One region of the Portococcus stanieri PCC 6802 genome, then DNA from elsewhere that is predicted to be linked to it. Evidence: riboswitches for the same ligand, from Rfam matches in the RefSeq annotation. Region 1 holds a riboswitch; each other region holds the start of a gene.

Region 1 (7,886 bases):
GATCGCATCGCTCAGAGTCCTGCAATACCGAGGGATAGCTCGCGCCTTTTAGTCGTCAGCAGCGATCGCAGCCACAGCCATCACCAGTTCGCCGAGCTACCAAAACTATTGCGTTCCGGCGATCTACTCATCTTCAACGATACTCGCGTGATTCCAGCCCGCATGTACGGGCATAAGTTTTCAGGCGTACCAGTGGAAATTTTGCTGATGGAGCCACTGGGGACAAATCGCTGGCTAGCCCTGGTTAAGCCCGGTAAGAGACTGCCAGTCGGCAGCACGATCGTGTTTACAGAGGATATTAAAGCCCAGGTCGTAGGTACAGATCCGGAAACCAGAGGCAGAGAACTGCTATTTCATATTCCCGAGCACCGTACCCTGGATGATGTAATTGCAGAACACGGTCATATCCCCTTCCCGCCTTACATTGCAGCACCAGAAGCTGCCGCAGATCAATATCAAACCGTTTATGCCAAAAATCCAGGCGCGATCGCCGCACCCACTGCCGGTTTGCATTTTACCGAACGCCTGCTTGACGAGCTAAAAGACATGGGGGTATCGCAAGCCTACATTACGCTGCACGTGGGGCTGGGCACGTTTCGTCCTGTAGAGGCAGAGGATATTACCACGCATAAAATGCACCATGAATCCTTTGAGGTAACTGAAGACACAATTGAACTAATTAAAGCAACCAAAGCTAATGGCGGTAGGGTAATCGCAGTAGGTACAACCGTAGTTCGCGCCATTGAGTCTAGCAACCTCCAGCCCTTTAAAGGCAAAACTAATTTAATGATCTATCCCGGCTACGAATGGAAGGTACTGGATGGCTTAATTACGAATTTCCACCTGCCCAAATCAACTTTGATGATGATGGTGGCATCGTTCCTAGGTGAATCTGGACGAGAACATTTGTTGCAGCTCTATCAAGAAGCGATCGCTCAAGAATACCGTTTTTATTCCTTCGGAGATGCCATGCTAATCTGGAGAGGAAATAATCCCACACCCCCTATCCCGTAAGGATTAAGCATTAACCCCACACCCCCTATCCCGTATCCCATAAACCCTAACCCCTAAAAATCATGATCTCTACCACTGATATAGAATCTCTGATCGCTGCTGCCCTCCCTGGAGCTAAAGTACAAGTGCAAGACCCCAATCGCGACGGCCAGCATTTTAATGCGATCGTAATTGCCGAGCAGTTTAGCGGCTTAACCACAATTAAACAACACAGGTTAGTCAATGATGCCTTAAAAGCATACCTCGATAGCGGGGCAATCCATGCCCTCCAACTCAAAACCTACAGCCCCGAACAGTGGCAAAACTTCTCCGTACAAATTAGCTAAGAGTTGGCTAATTGATGTCACGCAGAACTATAATCTCTTTTGACTTGCGAGTATCTTCAATGTATTCCTCGCTCTAGTTCTGTCGAGGCACAATCTACATGAGCAATCCCGATCGCTTGACTGGATCTAGCATCTCCTCAAAGCTCGATTTCCCAACCAAGCTTGCCTACGGTGCAGGCGATCTGGGCGCAGCAATGACCGCCAACCTGCTGTCGTTCTTTCTACTATTCTTTTTCACCAATGTAGCAGGCTTAGATCCGGGCTTAGCAGGGCTTATCTTGCTGATTGGCAAAGTGTGGGATGCCGTTAACGATCCGATTGTGGGCGTGCTCAGCGATCGCACCAAATCGCGTCAGGGCAGGCGGTTACCCTGGATGCTATATAGCGCTATTCCCTTTGGCATTTTCTTTTGGTTGCAGTGGTTGGTACCAACTACTGATAAGTGGGGGTTGTTCTGGTACTACGTAATTATTGCGATTCTGTTCAACACGTTCTATACCGCTGTTAACCTACCCTATACGGCTCTAACCGCAGAACTAACTCAGGATTACCACGAGCGCACCAGCCTTACCAGTTTCCGATTTACCTTCTCGATTGGTGGCAGCATTCTCTCTCTAGTACTGGCTAATATTATCTTTGCTGCCTTTAAATCCAATGCCGCGCAGTCATCCGGCAGTTGCAGCGCTGACAGCTTGCAATATCTAGTTCTGGGAGGAGTTTGCGCAGTAATCGCCGTGTTATCGATCTATTGGTGCGTGTGGGGCATCCGCGATCGCGCTCTCATGGCAGAGCGCCAGCGCCTGCACGCGCAAGCTTCAGAGCCTGTAGAGGAGATGAGCTTTGCTCGGCAGTTGAGCGTTGTATTTAGCAATCGTCCTTTTTTATACGTAATTGGGATTTATTTCTGTTCCTGGCTGGCCGTACAAATCACAGCATCGATTATTCCCTACTATGTTGTGAATTATATGGGACTGACGGAAACGGATTTCATCCAAGTGACTATTGCCGTTCAAGGCACAGCTCTGGCGATGTTATACGTATGGAGCGCGCTGAGTAAGAAATTTGGGAAGAAGGCTATCTACTTTGCCGGTATGGGCTTTTGGATTATCGCGCAAGCCGGTTTATTCTTTCTCAAGCCCGGTCAGATCGGCTTAATGTACGTTCTTGCCGTCCTGGCTGGATTTGGGGTTTCAACTGCCTACCTAATTCCCTGGTCAATGGTACCGGATGTGACGGAATTGGACGAATTGCAAACGGGTCAGCGACGGGAAGGCATATTTTATGCTTTTATGGTGCTATTGCAAAAAATGGGACTGGCGGTTGGATTATTTCTACTAGGTGTTGGGCTTTCCTGGTCGGGATTTCAAGAAAGATTGCCCTGTCAGCCCGCACCTACCCAACCCCCTTCTGCTTTACAAGCAATTCTAATTGCGATCGGGCCTTTGCCAACTGCCACTTTGATTTGCAGTTTAGTCCTGGCTTACTTTTATCCAATTACTCGTGAGTACCATGCCGAGATTCTCTATCGATTGAACGAACGGAGGAATGCTCGGAACTAGTGGCGGTGATATTCCCTTTGGCGCTTGGCTTCGTATAGCAAGAGCGATGCCGCGATCGCCACGTTCAAAGACTCCACATCTGGACTCAGCGGGATCTTTACCGCTACATCCGCAATGGCAACCATTTCCTTGGATAAGCCATTACCTTCATTTCCCAACAGAATTAAACTCGGTTGGGTAAAATCGAAATCCCAATAAGAGATCCTGGCATCGGATAGGGTGGCGATCGCTACACCACCAGTATTTTGCCAAGCGCGAACGGCATCCGGCAAATTATCTACTGTTTGTCTGGGACATCGGAACCACTGCCCCGCTGTGGCTCGGATAATTTTAGGGTTAGTGGCATCAACGCTATCTTGACTGACTAGAATTCCATCGACACCCACCGCCACCGCCGATCGGATAATTGCGCCCATATTCCCTGGATCTTGAAGCGATTCCAGCGCTAAACCCAAACTCGCAATCTCAATCGACTTATTCTCAGGTAGCGGTGCTGCTGCCACCACACCATCAGGATTAACCGTCGTCGCGATCGCTTCTATTACGTTCTGGCCTACAAGCTCCACTCGACTCGCGATCGCCCGCTCTCGCAAAAAAATTTGGGAATGAGATTCCGCCCACGCTTCCGTACAGCAAATGGTATCCAGGGGATATTGGGTAGCGATCGCCTCCATGAGAGCATGAGTACCTTCAAGCAGAAAGAGATTTTGCTTGCGTCTTTCCTTGGCACTTTTGCCAAGTTGGCGCAATTGTTTAATTAAGGGATTATTGGTACTGGTCAGCAATGACAAATTTATGATGTTTTAACGATTATAACCACTTTATTCATTAAGTTTTTTAACTCTGCTGGTATTGGCGATCGCCTGAACTGATATACTTTAAGCCATTCGTCGGTTTTGATGGGGAACAGCCATCAGAAGTAATGGGGAAAGTACGGTGCAAGGCCGACACTGTCCCGCAACTGTAATGAGAGTTATATTACTCTCTAAGTCAGAATGCCCGCCGATGTATCAGGTTAGATCGAGTTAGAGCAAATTAGATTAGTTCATCTGCGAGGTACAGCATGAAAAGCTCAATCCAAGTTTCACCATGGCGACGCACTGAGAGGTTAGTTTTATCAGTGCCAACCCAGTCAATTCTCTACATTCTGCTCTGGTCGCTGATTATTTGGATGGTCTATTTCAGTACTTATCCGGCAGTACACGATAAAGTTCATTCCCTCAGACATCACACGCTTGGCGTTAGTTGTCATTGAAATCTTTGGTTACTGTAAAAATCCATTTAGGGGCAGGTTTTAGACCAAAACCACCAATATAGCTATAGCCAATAGGCTCAGGATGGTGTGCAGGGGTGGAACCCCTGCGTGGGGGCTTAGCCTCCACACTCGCGATAATAAACGATCCGTCTACGGCTATAAGAGTAAAAACTTCTCGCTAAACCTGCCCTTACCCAGCCTTTATAGGAGTTTCCAATCGTGTTCCCCAAATTTAAATGGTCTGCACTCGTAGGCTTAGCTTGTGCTGTCGGTATTCTATCCCACGCGATCGCTGGATTGTCTCTGTCGCCCTCAGCTTCGGTACAGTTGGTCGCGGAGCCACCGATCGCTCGAGCCTATCCTCTAGAAGCAGAAGCGACAGAATATTTAGGATCGGGGCAGTATCAACCACCCATCCGGCTAAAGTTGCGCGCGCAGGATGCATCGGGCAAGTCATTACAGGACGCTCGGTTCCATCTGCAAATATTGACCCCCGCTCCTACCCCCTGGTTTACTACAGATTTTCCTGTGGTGGAAGGCACCAAGCTGTTGGACATTGAAGGAGATGCTCCTACGGGTGAGTTGCAGATGCAGCAAGTGTTTCCCATCCGTGGCAACTATCAGTTGCGAGTCAGCGTCACGCCAAAACTTACCAATGCTTTCGCGCCAATTACGCAGAACTTGGAACTGGCAGTTCCTGAAAATCCTTTGAAGTGGCAATACTTCCCATTTGTTTTAGGAGCGCTACTAGCGATTGGTTGCTTTGGTGGTTGGATTATCGGAGGCCGCCAGGTAATTCAGGCAGGAGAAATTGCACCGCGTCGAGTAAGGCTGCTTTTGAGTGGCGCGACTGTCTTAGCGATCGCGGCTTTGCTGTTCTTTAATGTAAGTGCTGAGTTGGCTGGAGTCCGCACGCACATCGCAGAAGAAGCACGTAGCAACTCAAATACCTCTAGCATAAGCCAGTCACAGGGGGTAAAACTGGAGCTGGTTGGGGATAGTGGTGCCGAGGTTGGACGTGCTGCATCATTTCAAGCAAAACTGACCGATAGCAAAACCAATCGCCCCCTCAACGATGCCATCTTGTCAATTAAAACAACGCAGCTAGAAAATAACTGGGTAGCATTTGCTTATCAGGGGATACCGAATGCTCAAGGATTGCTGGCATGGCAAGAGCAATTTTTTGATGGCGCTCCCCATAAAATCGAGGTCAAGGCATCGCCCCAACCTCATAGCAAGCAGCAATTCCCACCCCTCGAAGTCGCTCGGGAAATTGATGTGGAGGCGATCGCGCCACCAATGTCAGTGCGATTAATTGGATTGCTCTCCTTTACAGGGGTTTTAACAGTTGGCCTGGTAGTTGGATTGTGGCTGCGACGCAGCCGCTGGCAAGAAACCTAACCCTAAAGCTCAAGGTTCCAGGATCATATTCCATTCGCGGCGATCGCCATTCCAAACGAGAGAATTCGTTTGACCAACTACATGCGGCCCCCAGTAAAGTCGGGAACCATCAGTAGCAAAAGCGAACATAATATCACCTTGAGCTACCTCGATCTGCCCATTCGGTAAGGATAGGAGTAACCCTTCTGCGCCTCCTTCACTGGGAGCAAAATCCCAATTGACTGGCTCCACCCCATCCCAACTCGCGCGATCGCGTTTGCCAGACAGCAGAACAATTCTCACGGAATGCTCGGTACGGTTGCCAACCCGTAAAGCCCCCTGCTGCTTCCCTGGAATCCTGGCGGGGCGGGGTGATGTAGTTGGTAATGGTGGCACGGTTACGGGGAGGGGACTAGTTATTTCTCTCACAGTCGGCGGATTCAGTTTTTGCCAGAGACCTACGCCCACCAAAGAAATAACCATCCCTAAGATCAGTGGATAAGCCTGCTTAGCGTCGATGAACTGCATTGAATGACATATTCAAAAGTTATACTCCTATTCTATTTTGGGAATGAAGATTCGGGGCACAGAATTTTCTATATCTGAGTCTCTGCATCTGCTTTACTTAACTTTCTTGCGCCCATCCTCATCATAATAGTCTGGCTTGATTGTTTCCCTAGCTCTAGCAATAGCCAGGGCATTATCCTCCACATTAGTGGTAACTACTGAGCCAGATGCAATGTTAACGTTTTTACCAATCTGAATTGGCGCTACCAAAACGGAGTTGGCACCAGTTTTGCTGCGATCGCCTATCACTGTAGGATGCTTATTAAAACCGTCATAGTTTGCGGTAACCGTTCCCGCACCGATGTTGACCCGATTCCCCAGCGTGGCATCGCCCAGATAACTGAGATGAGCGGCGTTAGTATTCTCTCCCATTCGCGTCTTTTTCAGCTCGACAAAATTGCCAACCCGACAGCGATCCCCCACGATTGACTCTTTACTGATGTGAGTGTAGGGGCCAACGCGACAACCTGCGCCAATCTGGCTATCTTCTACAGTGGCATAGAGAACGCGACAGTTCTCTGCAATAGTACTATTTTCGATTAAACTGCCAGGGCCAATTACCGATCCCGACTTGATTTTGGTATAGCCGCGCAGATGAGTTTGCGGCTCGATAATCACGTTTGGCTCTAGTTCTACCGTGTCGTCGATTGTAATCGTGTCAGGCAAATTCATCGTCACGCCCAACCGCATCCATTTATCGCGAATACGGCTCTGAAGTACCTCATAGGCGTGGGCAAGTTGCACGCGGCTGTTGATCCCGAAGCTCTCTTCATAATCTTCCACATCTTGAGCAAAGACAGGAGAGAGATAATTGAAAACTTCGGTGAGATAGTACTCTTTTTGATCGTTGTTATTAGAAAGTTTGGGTAAAATCTCAGCCAGTTCTGGCCATTTAAAGCAATACACGCCCGCACTCACGCGCTGATTCTGTCGTTGCGCGTCGGTACAGTCGCGGTGTTCGATAATGCATTCGATCTGATTGTTCCGATCGCAAAAAACCCGTCCATAGCCGGTGGGATCGGGTAATAAAGCAGTGAGGACGGTAGCAGCAGCATGGCGATCGCGATGGGTTGCTACTAAATCCGCAATAGTTTGGGTTGTCAGTAGTGGTGTATCGCCAGTTAAAACTACCAGATCTCCCGTGAAACCTTGTAATGGCTCCAGTAATTGCTGAATCGCGTGCCCTGTCCCCAGTTGCTCCGCCTGTTCTACAAACTCTAAACCTGGTTCTGCTGCCAGTGCCTCTCGCACCAAAGCTTGGCCGTAACCTACAATTATCAACCGCCGTTTGGGTGATAGGGCGGTAGCCGCATCTAAGACCCGCTTTACCAGCGATCGCCCGCCCAACTCGTGTACCACCTTGGGCAGATCGGACTTCATACGAGTACCTTTGCCCGCTGCCAAAATTGCCACTGCTAACATGGAGTTACCCTTATTTTCATTCACCAAATTTCCTGGTATTGGGGAAATTACCCCACGTAATAAAACAAACTTTTTTATTATTGCATCGAATGAAGCTTCAGATATTTTGCCGCACCGTAGCAAAACTGTTGCGGCGATTGCGGCGATCGCCTGTAACTTCATCGATAGTTTCTGATGTAATATAGCAATTCTCTATTTTCCTGCTGACTGCTGAAAGCTAAAAGCTGACCGCCACCATATTACCTATGCCAGCAAAGCTACTTCTTACTTCCTTTGACACCTGGAAAGCCCACCATATCTCGAATGCGTCCGACGATCTGCTAGGGCTAGCGCTACAACAAGATTTACCGCACGATCGCCTGC
Region 2 (7,886 bases), on a different contig from region 1:
TGAAGATCCAGTTAAACAAGATCGGGTTAAATATGTAATCCCGCCTCTCAATCAGCCTAAAAGCGTAAAGCCAAGAATTACAAAGCCAAATCTAGCTAAGAAATCGGGTCGAAAATTAGCAGGCAAAGAAGTACTAATCAGTACTAAACCTGCTGTCAAACCCGCTGCTAAAAAGCGGCCAAGCCTGCTAAAAACAGCACAGACTCCCGCAACTACAGAAACTCCGGCTAAGCCCAGCTCCACAGAGCAGCCCAAGCCTGCCACTACTCCGGCTGACACTACTACCCCTGCCACGCCTACACCCAGTTCGCCCCTGGATACGCCCACCACGCCCACCACGCCGGATATCCCCTCTCCTCCAGATACGCCTGCTACCACAACACCCGAACCACAGGTGCTTGTGGGTGAGGTATTGCTCAAAACACCAAGCGGCCAGCCCGTACCGCCTGATATTGAAAGGCAGGCATACGACGCGATCGCCACTAAACCAGGGCGTACTACTAGCCGTACCCAACTGCAATCCGATATCAACGCTATTTTCTCAACTGGCTACTTTGCCGATGTCAAAGGCGATCTCGAAGACACAGATATTGGTGTCAGAGTGACGTTTGTGGTAGAAGTTAACCCCGTTCTTAAGGTGGTTCAGACTGAAGGGGCGAGCGTACTGGAAGAAGGTACGATTGATAAAATCTTCAGCTCGCAGTACGGCAAAGTTATTAACCTGCGCGACCTGCAAACCGGGGTTAAGGCATTAGAAAAGTATTATCAGGATAAGGGCTATGTCCTGGCTCAGGTAGCTGATGTTAAATCCCAGCCAGACGGTACCGTTACCATTGTCGTTGCTGAAGGTGTAGTGGAAGATGTCAAAGTAGGCTTCTTAAATGAAGAAGGTAAGACACAAGATAAGGATGGTAAGCCCATTACTGGTAACACGCGAGACTTTATCATTACGCGCGAACTAAATCTCAAGCCCGGCCAGGTGTTTAACCGCAATACGGTACAGTCAGACCTCCAGCGAGTATTTGGTTTGGGCATTTTCGATGACGTTAACGTGGCGCTAAACCCTGGCACAGATCCTAAGAAAGTAGTGGTCACGGTTAACGTCAAAGAACGCAGTACTGGTTCGATCGCCGTAGGGGCTGGGATCAGTTCCGCTACTGGGTTATTTGGTACGGTTAGCTTCCAGCAAGCAAACCTGGGTGGGAATAACCAAAAGCTGGGCTTAGATATCCAGGTGGGCGAGCGAGATTTACTCTTCGATCTCAACTTTACCGATCCTTGGTTAGCGGGCGATCCTTACCGTACCTCTTTTACAGCGAATATATTCAGCCGCCGTCTGTTTAGCTATATCTTTGATAATCCTCCCGGTGCTCCAGCTGACATTGGTGTTGGTCCCGACAAAAACGATACTCCACGCGAAAATCGTCTCGGGTTTGGATTTAGTTTCTCGCGCCCCCTTGGTAACGGCATCACTGCTTCCCTGGGCTTCCGCTACGAGCGGGTTACAATCACTGACTCCAATGGTACTGTGACCCCCTTTGATGGACGTGGTAACCAGCTTGCGATTAATCCCGATGGTCGAGATGACTTATTCCTATTGCAGTTTGCGGCTGCCCAAGACCTGCGCGACGACCCTCTCAAAACTACTAAAGGATCGGTGTTGCGCTTTGTGACCGAGCAGTCCTTACCATTTGGTAGCGGTTCTATTTTCTTCAATCGCTTGCGTGCTAGCTACAGCTTCTATATCCCAGTCAAGTTTACAAACTTCACGGAAGGTCCTCAAACTCTAGCTTTCAACATCCAGGCTGGTACTATTATCGGCACTCTTCCCCCCTATGAAGCATTCCGCATAGGTGGCAGCAACTCCGTTCGCGGTTGGGATGAAGGTAGAATCGGTAGCGGTCGCAGCTATGCCCTCGTATCGGCGGAATATCGCTTCCCCGTATTTTCAATCGTCAACGGGGTCTTGTTTGCCGACTACGGTACAGATCTAGGCACTGGCTCGTCTGTACCAGGTAATCCGGCTGGCGTGCGCGGCAAGCCCGGTAGCGGTGGCGGCTACGGTGTGGGCGTGCGGATTCAATCGCCCTTGGGTGCAATTCGGATTGACTATGGGTTTGCTACTAACGGTGGCACGCAGTTCAGCTTTGGACTCGGCGAGAAATTTTAGCTAGGATCCCAACATATCGTTCAGGTGATTCCCACGTAAAAATATACCGATAATTGTAGGGGCAGCGCCTCTGTGCCTGCCCCAAATCATCGGGGCGATCGCGAGGGAATTATCCCTACAGGTCTTTTATTTACGCAAAATCTCCTTACAAATGATCAGCCAACAGACGATCGCTTCGCCCTTTGCCCTCAGTGGAGTGGGGCTGCACAGCGGCAACCCCATCACCGTGAGAGTTGCGCCTGCCGCACCTGATTCCGGACGCTACTTTGTGTACGGGGATAACGTGATTCCCGCTCGACTATCGACCGTGGGCGAAACGATGCTTTCGACCCAATTGCAAACCGAGATGGCCTCAGTGCGTACGGTGGAGCATTTACTCGCCGCCCTGTGGGGGATGGGCATTGATAATGCTGAGATTGCGATTAATAATGCTGAGATCCCGATTTTAGATGGATCGGCACGTCCTTGGGCTGAAGCGATCGCTGATGCTGGGATTGCTAGCCAGTCGGAGCCGCGCCAGGTACTGGCAATCCGCGAGGTAATTTCCGTGCAGCAAGGCGACGCTTTTGCGATCGCCGTTCCTTCGGATGCATTGCGATTTACCTACGGGATTGAGTTTCCTACCAAAGCGATTGGGACACAGTGGTTTAGCTGGATGCCAAGTATGGGTAATTTTGCCAGCGAGATTGCGCCCGCGCGTACTTTTACAATGGCAAGTCAGGTGGAACAGCTACAAGCAATGGGGTTGATTAAAGGGGGTAGTTTAGATAATGCGATCGTTTGCGACGAGCAGGGCTGGTTAAATCCACCCCTGCGGTTTGACAACGAACCATGTCGCCATAAACTTTTAGACTTAATCGGCGATCTGAGCTTATTGGGGCGATCGCTGCAAGCGCATATCGTAGCATTTAAGGCCAGCCATGCCCTACACGCACAGCTCGCCCAGGCACTTTTAGCAGTTTCTGATAATTAGGACGCGCAAATTGACCGTTGGTAAGTTTAAATGGTTGATAGCAAAAAATTAACGCCTAACTATAAGATTTAAATAGTTCATTTATTAAAAATAGGTGCGATTAGACTCGTAACTAAAACAGCAAAAAAATGCCTACCTTGACTGAAACTCCACCCGTTCCCGTTGCTACCAAAATGACGATTGAGGAGATTCAAAAACTCCTGCCGCATCGCTATCCATTTCTACTTGTCGATCGCATAATTGATTACGTGCCTGGGCATTCCGCTACAGGCATTAAAAATGTCACCATAAACGAGCAGTTTTTCCAAGGGCATTTCCCAGGGCACCCAATTATGCCAGGCGTGTTAATTGTAGAGGCAATGGCACAGGTAGGTGGCGTGGTTTTGAAACAGATGCCCGGCTCTGAAGGTCAGCTATTCCTGTTTGCAGGGATTGATAAAGTACGGTTCCGCCGTCCCGTTGTCCCAGGCGATCGATTGGTCATAACTACAGAGTTACTGGCAGCCCGCAAACGCTTTGGCAAAATGCAAGCACGCGCCGAAGTAGATGGACAACTAGCCTGTGAGGGCGAACTAATGTTTTCTCTGGTCGATCTTTAGTTATTTAGCGATCGCCCGTCGAATTTGCGATCGAATTCGTCATTAATTTAAGTGGTAGCAGCAATTGACAATTAGCAACCAGCAACTAGCAACTAGCAACTAGCAACTAACAACTAATCATGCCTGTATCTCATGTGCCTCTACCTCAATTGATTCATCCTACCGCCATCGTTCACCCTGGTGCTGAGGTGCATCCGACCGTTCAAATTGGAGCGTACTCCGTAATTGGAGAGAAGGTTAAAATTGGTGCTCACACGGTAGTTGGTGCTCACGTCGTTATTGATGGCTGGACTGAAATTGGCGATCGCAATCATATTTTCCCTGGTGCAGCGATCGGACTAGAGCCACAGGATTTGAAGTACAACGGTGCTGCCAGTCTGGTCAAAATTGGTAATAATAATCGAATTCGCGAATACGTCACGATTAACCGTGCTACTGGCGATGGCGAAGTTACTAGTATTGGCAGCTCCAATTTATTAATGGCATACGTGCATGTAGCTCATAACTGCGCGATCGCTGACAACGTGATTATAACTAATTCAGTTGCTTTAGCAGGGCATATAGTCATTGAATCTGGCGCGCGGATTGGGGGTATAGTCGGCATCCACCAATTCGTCCACGTAGGTCAAATGGCTATGATCGGCGGGATGAGTCGCATTGAACGGGACGTTCCTCCTTTTATGGTTGTAGAGGGCAACCCGTCGAGAGTGCGGGCAATTAATCGTATTGGTTTGGAAAGAGCAGGGCTGGAGCCAGAAGACCTGCAGCTAATCAAGCAAGCATATCGCATTCTCTATCGACAGGATTTTACATTGCCGGAAGCATTGGAAAAGCTGGCATCTTTGCCCGAGAATTCCCATGTCATGCACTTGCAGAAGTTTTTAAAAGCGTCGCTATCTGAGGGCAGGCGCGGCCCAATTCCAGGGCGCAACTAGTCCGGACGGGATGGCTGTGTGCCATAATCCATAATTATGTCTAGCAAACCGAAAACGCTTCTAGCGACCAAAGGTCGTTAGAGTAAAGGGGAAAGGGTGGTGCAAATCCAACGCTGTCCCGCAACTGTAATTTCAGCTTAACTGAAAAAGCCAGAATGCCCGCCGTTTTCGCTCTATAACCATGCAGCTCTGCGAGGTACAGATGTTTCAGCATCCATACGTGCATTTAGCAATGCACATCCCAGACGGCTTTTTGAGTCCCTCTATAAGTATTTTTACTTGGGCTCTGGCTATTGGCTTAATTGCCCTATCTCTTACAAAAGTGCAATCTGCATACAAAGATCGAGCCGTACCCCTGATGGGAGTTTGTGCGGCTTTTATTTTTGCCGCCCAGATGGTTAACTTTCCCATTCCCAATGGTACTTCCGGCCACCTGCTCGGCGGTACGCTGGCAGGTGCTCTACTGGGGCCTTGGGCTGGTTCGCTGGTCATGACGGTAGTATTTATCGTGCAGGCGGTCATGTTTCAAGATGGTGGATTAGTAGCGCTCGGTGCGAATGTAGTTAATATGGGTTTGATTGGTACGTTGGGTGGCTACTGGCTCTATCGAGCGGTGCGATCGCTACTTGGAAATAACTCCTGGCGCAGCATGAATATTGCAGTAATGGTGGCTGCCTGGACTAGCGTAGTAGCAGGGTCTGCTTTAGCAGCTATTCAGTTAGCTTTATCAGACACAGTGCCTCTAAATATTGCTCTAGCAGCAATGTTGTCGTGGCATATATTTATTGGCATTGGTGAAGCTCTTATTACCTCGATATCTCTCAGCTTCGTGTGGCGTAACCGTCCTGACTTATTATTCGATCCGCCTTTGTCGGCAACATCCTCAACTACATCCAGGTGATTCTCCAAAATATCTCAACAATTGTATAGTCGTAGGGGCAGTGCCCCCGTGCCTGCCCCCCGTGCCTGCCCCCCATGCCTGCCCTCATGTCCGTCTCAGGCTGCCATAGATATTGCAAATTCGCACAAAGTTATGAGTCAAAAAAGTTCCTCAGCCAAGAATCGTGTTGTTGTATTAGTAGGTTTGGGTACGGCACTAGTAATTGCTATCTTTCTCTCACCTTTTGCTAGTAAAAATCCCGATGGTCTAGATCGCGTCGCGCAGGATCTAAAATTTGAAGAAAAAGCATTAGAAGAGCTGCCCGCAAAGCAGTTGCCTTTTGCCAAAATATTTGACGAGTATGCGCTCAAAGGTATTCAAGATGAAAAAGTGGCAACAGCACTGGCAGGGCTGGTTGGTACGTTGGTAACTTTTAGTTTGGCTTGGGGCGTTGGTAAACTCACCGTGCGGCAAAGTCACGATCGCGACGCATCCTCAGATCGCGATCGCAATGGGTAAACAAGGCTCCCCAGCTTGTAGCTAAGAAAAGAAGGATTTATGCTGCTGCACGTTGTGCTACATATTGGAGCGCTCGACCTTATGTGGGAGAGCGATCGCCAGCCCCATACAATTTGGCATAGCCTGGCTCCACAAACGCGCCTTCTTTGTGTATTCCTATCTGTATTTGCGATCGCGATCGTCCCTAATGGTCAATGGTTGACCTGGATGTTTTATGGCGCTGTGTTACTTGTGGTTTTATATCTCAGTCAAGTGAGCTTGGGGATGCTGGCTAAGCGCATGGCCGTAGAGTCAGCCTTCATCAGTGTCATTTTGCTGGGAACGCTCTTTCGTGGCGGCGGCCATGTGTTGTGGTCGTGGGGCTGGTTGCAAATTACCACTAACGGTTTGACAATTCTGGGCAGCGTGGCACTTAAGGCTCTGCTGTCACTCTTAATTTTGAACGTTCTCACCCTCAGTACCTCATTGCCTCTACTGTTATATGCCCTCTCTAGTTTGAGAACTCCCCCTCTACTGGTAGCAATTTTAGCTTCTACGTGTCGCTATCTTGGTGTCCTGGTGGATGAGTTTCAGTCCATGCGGCGGGCAGCGGCGGCGCGTAACTTTAGAGGCGATCGCTGGTGGCAACAGTCTCAAAGTAGTACGTGGCAGCGGCGTGCGATTGGCAATATGATCGGAGCGATGTTTATTCGTACCTTCGATCGGGGCGAACGCATCCACCAGGCCATGCTATCGCGGGGATATCAGGGCAACCCACCGATCTTAGAGCCGCCAAAATGGCAAAAAAAAGACGCTTGGGCGATCGCAACTGCGATTGTCATAGCGATCGCGGGTCAAGCAATTTACCTACTCCAGTAGTCAACGGTTCACGAGCTGCCCAACCAGCCGAAGAAGCCGCTACCTTTTTGATACCGATTCGGTACGTGAGATAACATTTTGGCGTATTGCGAGATGTGCTCCTGAACTAGCGGCTCCCTGGGGTTGAGTTTGAGCGCTTGTTGAAAGCTCAGCCTTGCCATGCCCAGTAGCCTTTGATTGAGATAAACTACACCTAGCAAGGCATGACATTTGCTATTGGTGCGATCGATTTGTAGAGCAGTACGCAAGTCGCCCAACGCCATCGTCCACTGTTTTGCTATGATGTAGGCCTCAGCAGAGCGAATATAGGCTTGAGATCTAGGCAAGAGTGGGTTAGAAAATTCTTTAGCTCTGTGCGTAGCAAGTTGATTAATATGACCGAGCGATAAGCAAACCTGCTGTTTGGAACTGTCTTGGGAGCTAGCTTCAGAGGAATCGCATAGAGCAGGATGGAAACCTTCTTGATATAAGGCGTAAACTACATTCAGCTCGCTCAGTTGCTCTGTATATTCTGAAACTTTATCTAAGGACTTGTACTGCAAGCTGGCGATCGCTTCGACAGCCTGTACGTAGTGCGCGTCGCTGGGCGATCTAAATAACCTTTTGGCAGCTTCTGATTTCGGTACGAGTACGACCAGGCGTTTTAACAAGCGCCTGGCAATGATTTTGATCAGGGCATTATATTCTGCTCTCTCCCTCGCCTGCATCAAGTTGTCATAGGCAGGATTGACAAGCTTAGCAAGATACTCGCAGGCTTTGTCTTTATTGCGGGGCACTTCAACTGGCACATCTGGGTGCAGAGTTTTGGCCAGGCTCAAGTAACGCTGACGGATTTGATAGGCATCCGCAGTTACTGGTAACCCCAGAACTGCAAAATAGTCGTGGGAGTTATGCTGAACGACATCTCTTTGCAGCCAAACTGTTTTAGAATTGCGATCCATACTCTCTACCC
Region 3 (7,886 bases), on a different contig from region 1:
TCAAGGTACGCAATTCAAGCTATTCCTGCCTGCGGTGCCTGCTAGCAAAATCTTCCCAACCGCAGAACCGGAGTTCCCCCTCGGGCAGGGAGAACTGATCCTGGTCGTCGATGATGAAGCGTCAATTCGCGAGACGATTGAGATGGCTTTGACAACGCATAATTACAGGATCGTCACCGCTAATAATGGGATAGAGGCGATCGCTCAGTACGTTGCACATCAGCAGGAAATTGCCGTTGTATTGATGGATATGATGATGCCAACGATGGGAGGCGAGACTGCAATTCGTACTCTACAAAAAATGAACCCACAGGTAAAGATTATTGCCAATAGTGGCGTAGCCTCAATGGAAGCATTAGCACAGACCACGGGTAATGGTATACGCGCCTTTTTACCCAAGCCCTGCACTACCCAAGAATTACTCACCACGATTCGTAAAGTCATTAACAGCTAGTGCGTAGTGCGTGCTGCTACGAGGCGCAACGTGTCTTCGCTATAGCGGTTTTCACTTGAGAACGGGTTTTATTGACGGGGTGAAGGGGTGGAACCCCTTCTTGGGGGCAACGCCCCCAAACCCCCTTCTCGTTTTCATCTGAAAACCGCTATAGCTATACGATTTGATATCGCAAATACAACTCGTTGTCGTGGTGATAAATCGATTGCAATTGGAGATGCGGAAGATTCTCGCCGCCCATACCACCCATACCATAACCATCACCTGCGATCGCCGTGATGTTCTCGATCCCGCCCACTAATCGCGGCGACACGGTCAAAAATATCTCATCGCTCCATCGCCGCGAAATCAGCGCATAATTCAGCGATGGTCCCCCTTCCACCAGGAGCCACTTAATTCTCAGCCGCTCGCACATAAAGTGCAGCATGAATGCTAGATCTTCTCCTTGTCGATTTACATCTTTGGGCAATCGCACCACTTCCGCTCTTAAGCTCAAAGCCTCCTCTGCCTCCCGACTTGCCGATTCGCCCAGAAACACGACTCGGAGATTGCGATCGGCTTGCCAAAACCGATGGTCTAAAGGTAAATCGCCACTATGACTGACTACCATGCCCAAGGGTTGAGGTCGATTGGGAAAATCGCGCGATCGCTCTTCGCTGAGGTGCTCCGGCACGGTAGGGATAAATGGATCGACCCTCAGCGTCGCTCCTCCCACCAATACTGCATCCACCTGCGCCCGCAAGCGTTGCATGAGAAGGCGATCGCTTCTCGAACCCAATCCCTCTAACCCACCCGGACTGGTTGAGGCTTTCCCATCCACGCTAGAGACCATATTAAATACGATGTAGGGTCTATGCAGCGCGCGATCGCCCTGCACAAAAGTTACACCTGTCGTAGGAAAAGCTAATTCGGCATGGGTATAGATCTGGTCGGAGGGAGTGGATTGGTTGGACGTAGTAAAAAGGCGATCGAACATAAATTAATTCCATTTGCAAATTGCTCGTTGGCACGCCACAGGTAAGGGCAGGTTTGGCTAGAAGTTATTGCCTTTTAGCAATAGGGCTTTGGCAAAACCTGCCCCCTACATTGCTATAGGCTAACCGCGATCGCCAACTCTATCTCACTATAATCGCTCGTTCTCAAGAAATTGCCCGCGACCTGTTGCCCGTTCACAGTCATGGATGACACGCCTGAATTTTTGCCATTGGGATTCGCAACCTGCAATTTTAATGTCTTGCCTCGGAATTTCCGATATGCGGTAAACCCTTGCCAATGGGAAGGAATATGCGGATCGATAGTCATGCCATCTAAAGTAGGATTGAAACCAATAATGTAGTCGATACCAATGCGCAGCATCCATACCGCCGTACCAGTTAGCCAGGAATGGCTGGCTTGTCCCTGGGTGGGATGGTCGGGACTGGTGACGTATTCTGCATAGACGTAGGGTTCTACTTCATAGCGATCGATATCCCGAGCAGAATTAATCGGCATCATGCGCTGGTAGATATCAAAGCCAAGATCGACATCGCCATTAATTAAACTCGCCAGCACAAACCAGGACGAAGCATGGTTGAAAACAGCCCCGTTTTCCTTTTTGCCTGGGACGCAACGACTAATCAATCCCACATTATCCTCAATCTCAGTATAGGAAGGATAAACAATCTGCATTCCATAGGGAGTAGTCAGGTATTTGCGACAGGAAGCTAGAGCTTTATCGGCTCTCTGCTTCGGTGCCAGACCAGAAATTACCGACCATGATTGGGCATTGAGAAAAATTTTGCCTTGCTTGTGGGCAGAGATGCCAATCGGTTTGCCGTTATCGCGAAATGCCCGCAAATACCACTCGCCATCCCAACAATGCTCGTTTGTGGCTTTACCTAAACTCTCATAGATCTGCTGAAACTTTTCCAAACGATCGCGATCGCTCCTTAGCTCTAATACTGGAAATGTCTTGCGCAGAACGTAGCCCAGGAAAAACGCGCCCCAGACTGTCTCGCCCTTACCCTGCGGCCCCACGTGGTCGAGCGTATCGTTCCAGTCACCATTGCGAATTTTAGGCATTCCATGCTCGCCTAGATTCGCGATCGCGTAGAGCAAAGCCCTCACCATATGCTCGTAGACGCTACCTTCGCCTTCGTCGTGATAGGCTACTACTTCATCCAGAATAGAGAAATCCCCGGTTTCATTCAGATATTCTACTAAACCAAAGGGAATCCATAGCGGTGTATCGGAGTGATTGGTGCGTTCGCCTGTATTGGTTAATTTAAAAAAGTTATGCAAAGTCGAGCCATCTTGGAATTGAAATCGCAGCGCATTTAAGAGGCGACTTCGGACGCGATCGCGATCCACCATCACGACACCGAGGATATCTTGGAACTGGTCGCGCAAGCCCGTACCGAATAATAGTCCGCCGTGATAGTAACCAGCATTTCTCGCCATATCAAACGTGGCAGCAGCCTGATACTGATTCCACACGTTTAACATCGCGTTGAATTTCGGATCGGGCGTATCGACATGCACTACATCCAAATGCTTATCCCATTTCGCCTTAAGCTCGGCAAAGGCGCGATCTATGACTTCGAGATTGCTCAAATCTGCTGTCTCGATAGGGGATTGAGAATTCTCTTTGGGAGCGATCGCGCAAATTACGGCAAAATTTACTTTACCAGAGGCGGGTAGGACTACGCGAGACTGCAAGGCGGCGATCGGGTCGCCTGCGGTAATTTCGGTATTCTGCATCCGGCTCTTCTCTACGGCCTCGGGGTTGGCTTCCGATCGCCAGCGCCCGATAAAGACATCCAGGCTGCTATCAAAGCCGGAGATGGGCAGCGTTTGCGTGAAGTAGATGCGATATTGCCAATCGATATTCGGTTGTGCCACCGACACTTTTTTGTTCAACACCCAGTAGCGACGGGTGGCAACCAGCGATCGCAGATCGGCATCGAAATGGATATCGGTAAAGTGCTTGTCGTTGGGTTGATTGATCAGATCGTTGAGTGCGTTGCCCATGAGCAATTCGGTAAACGAGTACACCTCCAGATTGCGATCTGCACCAGTTAAGTTAGTTAATTCGACCCGCCAAATTTCAGCATCCACATCTGCGGGCACAAAGTAGGTAATCTCACCGCGAATGCCATTAATTTCTGTGACGATCCTGGTATAACCTTGACCGTGATGGCATTCGTATTTATCGTAATTTAAATCTATCGTCGGTGCCCAACTCAAAGACCAATACTGGCTTGTCTTTGTATCCTTCACCATGACATAGCGACCGGGGCGATCCCACGGCAGGCAGTTGTAGCGCATGCGCGAGATGCGATTATCGCGAGGCGAGTCAAGAAAGCTGAAACCACCACCCGTATGGGAAATCAAGCTAGTGTAATGACCGTTCCACATGTAGTTAAACCAGGGTCGCGGCGTGCGGGGATTGGTAATGATATATTCGCGATCGTCGTCGGAGTAATAACCGTAGGTATTAGCTAGTTTCATGGAGATTTCTGACAGAGGATTTTAACTAAGCGTGCAATTGTCATAATGCCACAGTAGCAACAGAGCGCTCGATCGCAACGCCATCCAATTCTTGACCGATAAATACCAGACGAGTTTGTCTCGATTCAGAGGGTTGCCAAGGGCGATCGTAGAAATAGTCAAATCGCGAACCTACGGCTTGCAAAACCAATCGCATAGATTTCTTGGGCACTGCTACAAATCCCTTAATACGGTAGATTTCCTGCCGAGCGACTAGCTGCTCCAACTGTTTGACCAGGGCTGAAGGTTCAAATTCCCGATCTAGATCGAGATGAATTGAGTTAATACCATCATCGTGTTCGTGCTCCTCTTCATAGTCATGATGGCTGGGACGGCTCTCTAAGTTATCCTCAACGGCGGCATTAAATCCTAAAAGAAGACTGGGATTAACTTCTCCTTGTTTGCAGGGAATAATTTTCACAGTTTCTGGGAGTTCTTGCCTCAACCATTTCTGCACTTTCTCCTGCGTAGTGCCATCCACCCGATCTACTTTTGCGAGCAGAACTAGATCGGCACAAGCTAACTGATCTTCAAATAATTCCTCAATGGGAGTTTCGTGTTCTAAATTGGGATCTTCCAGGCGCTGAGCGTTAATGGCATCCAAATCTGTCGCAAATTGTCCGTTCGCTACTGCTTCGCAATCTACCACGGTCAACACACCATCAACTGTAGCGCCCGTACGTACCGTTGGCCAGCGAAATGCTTGAATTAGCGGCTTTGGTAGGGCTAGACCCGAAGTTTCGATCAGGATGCAGTCCAGGCGATCGCGTCGCTTTAACAACTCTTGCATGGTGGGTAGAAACTCTTCCTGCACCGTACAGCACAGACAGCCATTATTTAATTCCACAATATTACTAGCGATATCGTTCGCAGAGTCATCGTCATCGCAAACTTGACAAGAACGTAGCAGTTCGCCGTCGATACCAATCTCACCGAACTCATTCACTACTACAGCAATGCGTCTACCCTGATTGTTTTGCAAGAGATATCGCACCAAAGTAGTTTTTCCAGCTCCAAGAAAGCCAGTAATTACAGTTACGGGAATTTTATGCATGAGAATTTTAATTTTATACCAATTTGAACGATAAAACTGTCACGACATTCCAAGCGATGGGATGTCAAAAAATCTAGCGCAGATTGGCCGCAACTTTTCGCAGAGGTGGAATACGAGCCAGTATTCCTTTCTTCAGTGGCGCGGGACGCTCTGACCAAGGCAAGATCCCATCATCGGCACGATAGTACTTACCAGCACATTCCAAAATTGCCGCAGTCGTGGCCTCAAAAGTTTCGGGATCGAGCGACAGATCCCCAAATAAATAGGTATGCTTACCATCCCCAGTCAATGCCACAGCGCAGGGATGACTGCAGGCACTCATGCATTCTACAGCGCGGATGGGAAATTCTTCCCGTAGCTCCCAATCTCGATGCAGTTGGGTTAACTGCTCCAGCATTACCTGTCCGCCACTAGTACCAACGCGCTTACCATCTTGCCAGATACTAGCGCAGGTCGTACATACAAACAAAGCATGTTGATTTGAAATTTGATTTAACGCAATTCGATTTGACATAGAGAATTTATCTGTACCTCGCAGATATTTAACTTGCAGTCTCAATCGCTCAAATTTGGCGGGCATCCTGACTTTTTCAGCACGGACTGAAATCTACAGTTGCGGGACAGTGTCGGATTTACGCCGAACTTTCCCCATTACTTCTAGCGGCTGTCTCCCGCGAGAACCAAATTGCGATCGCTATTCACTGTAGCTCATTTTTAACCCTCCGTGCGGCTAACTCGGGGCAGGGGGCTAATTGTAGACGTGAGTTCGACGAACTCCGGAAACGATCTGCTAATGTTGATGCAACCAATAACGAGAAATTTTAAGATAAGCCCTGAGTGACCAAAAAGTTAGTGAATGTATTGGAAACGTCCCAGGATGTGTTGCAATTGCAACTGGTGTCATACCAAAATATCCTGCATAATTGCTCTGTGGCGATCGCGGCTGGCAGCCGCACGGGGATAGTAGGAGCATCGGGGTCTGGGAAAACCACCCTTCTGCGATTGCTGAATCGCCTCATCGATCCAACCTCTGGCAAAATTTATGCCTGGGGAAATGATATTAAACAACTGCCCGCGATCGATTTGCGCCGTCGGATTATGTTAGTCGCGCAAGAACCAACCTTGCTAGGTATGCCTGTGGCTGAGGCGATCGCCTATCCCCTCAAGCTAGTCGGGATGCCCAAAAAACAAATTCAAGATCGCCTGGATCTGTGGCTGGACAAACTTCAGTTTGACTCTAAGTTAGTTCAACGCTCGGAACTGCAACTGTCGGTAGGGCAACGGCAATGGGTCGCGATCTCTCGGGCACTGGTCGCTGAGCCAGAGATCCTATTACTAGACGAACCAACTTCTGCGCTCGATCGCTTTCGAGCGGGTCTTTTGCTAGATATTTTGCAGGAATTGACTCGATCGCAACCACCAACAACAGTAGTAATGGTGAATCACCAGTTAGATCTAATGGCAGACTGGTGCAGCCATCTGGTGCAATTGCACAGAGGTAGTCCAGTCAGATCGCAAACTGCATCGGAAGTTAATTGGCAAGCAGTGCAGCAAGATATGCAGAATATGCAACAGGATATGCAATCTGAGAGCAATGTAGAGACCGACGAGTGGGAATAATTTAGTCTTGCAGCTATCGTAAATCAAACTATAAAGATATATTAAATAAGTATTAAAACTTAGTTGTTTGCTGCCAAATTGTCGATGGCGTTAAAACTGATTACTGCTATATCAACTAATCCTTAACTAATGAAGCTATTTGTCTACCACACCCCCGAACTAGCGCCAGACAACGAAATACCAGAGTGCGCGATCGCAGTCGATATTTTACGTGCTACTACTACGATTACTACCGCTTTAGCTGCTGGGGCAGAAGCGGTGCAGGTTTTTGCCGATCTAGACGAACTAATGCAAACTAGTAATTTGCATCCTGCCCATTTAAGGCTGAGAGCAGCGGAACGTGGGGGCGGTACAGTGGAAGGATTTGACTTAGGTAACTCGCCATTTGACTATACGGCAGAGGTGGTAAAAGATAAGCGAATTTTTATGAGTACGACCAATGGTACTCGCTCGCTCCAACGCGTTAAAGCTGCGCCAACGGTCTTGGCCGCTGCCATGATTAATCTTGGTTCCGTATTGAATTATCTCAAACAGGCGCAACCCGAAACGGTTTGGATTGTTGGCTCAGGTTGGGAGGGCAGTTTTTCTTTAGAGGATACGGCTTGTGCGGGGGCGATCGCTAGCGGTTTGGATGGCTCGTGCGAATGGGGAAATGATGAGGCGATCGCGGCATTATCTTTATATCGCCAATGGAGCGATCGCTTAGAGGAGTTATTCCTTGCTGCTAGCCACGGCCAGCGCCTATTACGCCTCAACTGTAGTGCTGATATTGCCTACTGTGCCAAAATCGATCTGGTCAAAATTTTACCCAAGCAAGCATCCCCTGGCGTTTTAGTAGCATAATCTCAAAAATATAGGAGACAGAATGCGATCGCGTTCCATCTCCCAGTTAATTGTCTAATTGTCTAGTTGTCTAATAGTTGATAAATTTGAGTTCCATCAGGAATGCTATCCATCGATCGGACTAGCTTTTCCTCCCATTTGACTGACTCCACCGCCAAACTCTTCGCCATAGCCTTCTTCACCATGTTCGTTGATATCCATACCTTGGAATTCAACTTCTGGTTTGACGCGCAGGCCGACTAGAGCCTTAACAATCTGTAGGATGATAAAAGTACCGATCCCAGCAATTAAATAAGCGACGACAACGGCAATAATTTGCGTGACAACTTGTCCGGGTTTGCCAGCAATTAGGCCATCTGCGCCCGCCGAGTTAACAGCTTTCACGGC

The links. A riboswitch is a leader RNA that binds a small molecule or an ion and turns the genes downstream of it on or off. The one in region 1 is predicted to bind cobalamin.
Region 2: linked by a shared signal. The riboswitch ahead of PSE6802_RS0105885 (energy-coupling factor ABC transporter permease) and the one ahead of PSE6802_RS31690 (CbtB domain-containing protein) in region 1 are both predicted to bind cobalamin.
Region 3: linked by a shared signal. The riboswitch ahead of PSE6802_RS0110555 (DUF1636 family protein) and the one ahead of PSE6802_RS31690 (CbtB domain-containing protein) in region 1 are both predicted to bind cobalamin.

Annotation. Positions count from the first base shown of each region.
Region 1 is NZ_KB235910.1:504,498-512,383, forward strand. It holds gene queA (tRNA preQ1(34) S-adenosylmethionine ribosyltransferase-isomerase QueA) at 1-1,014, shown strand, start outside; gene PSE6802_RS0102485 (BolA family protein) at 1,077-1,340, shown strand; gene PSE6802_RS0102490 (MFS transporter) at 1,439-2,899, shown strand; gene PSE6802_RS0102495 (TrmH family RNA methyltransferase) at 2,896-3,684, opposite strand; cobalamin riboswitch at 3,774-3,920, shown strand; gene PSE6802_RS31690 (CbtB domain-containing protein) at 3,963-4,154, shown strand; gene PSE6802_RS0102500 (hypothetical protein) at 4,374-5,555, shown strand; gene PSE6802_RS0102505 (hypothetical protein) at 5,565-6,062, opposite strand; gene glmU (bifunctional UDP-N-acetylglucosamine diphosphorylase/glucosamine-1-phosphate N-acetyltransferase GlmU) at 6,156-7,523, opposite strand; gene PSE6802_RS0102520 (pyroglutamyl-peptidase I family protein) at 7,769-7,886, shown strand, end outside.
Region 2 is NZ_KB235914.1:135,579-143,464, forward strand. It holds gene PSE6802_RS0105865 (BamA/TamA family outer membrane protein) at 1-2,170, shown strand, start outside; gene lpxC (UDP-3-O-acyl-N-acetylglucosamine deacetylase) at 2,322-3,143, shown strand; gene fabZ (3-hydroxyacyl-ACP dehydratase FabZ) at 3,272-3,742, shown strand; gene lpxA (acyl-ACP--UDP-N-acetylglucosamine O-acyltransferase) at 3,862-4,677, shown strand; cobalamin riboswitch at 4,716-4,858, shown strand; gene PSE6802_RS0105885 (energy-coupling factor ABC transporter permease) at 4,859-5,578, shown strand; gene PSE6802_RS0105890 (PDGLE domain-containing protein) at 5,711-6,076, shown strand; gene cbiQ (cobalt ECF transporter T component CbiQ) at 6,116-6,934, shown strand; gene PSE6802_RS0105900 (J domain-containing protein) at 6,943-7,875, opposite strand.
Region 3 is NZ_KB235914.1:1,124,485-1,132,370, forward strand. It holds gene PSE6802_RS0110535 (response regulator) at 1-454, shown strand, start outside; gene PSE6802_RS0110540 (RibD family protein) at 609-1,430, opposite strand; gene PSE6802_RS0110545 (glycoside hydrolase family 94 protein) at 1,544-3,943, opposite strand; gene cobW (cobalamin biosynthesis protein CobW) at 3,984-5,036, opposite strand; gene PSE6802_RS0110555 (DUF1636 family protein) at 5,110-5,550, opposite strand; cobalamin riboswitch at 5,591-5,736, opposite strand; gene PSE6802_RS0110560 (ABC transporter ATP-binding protein) at 5,874-6,656, shown strand; gene PSE6802_RS0110565 (2-phosphosulfolactate phosphatase family protein) at 6,786-7,499, shown strand; gene PSE6802_RS0110570 (ammonium transporter) at 7,605-7,886, opposite strand, start outside.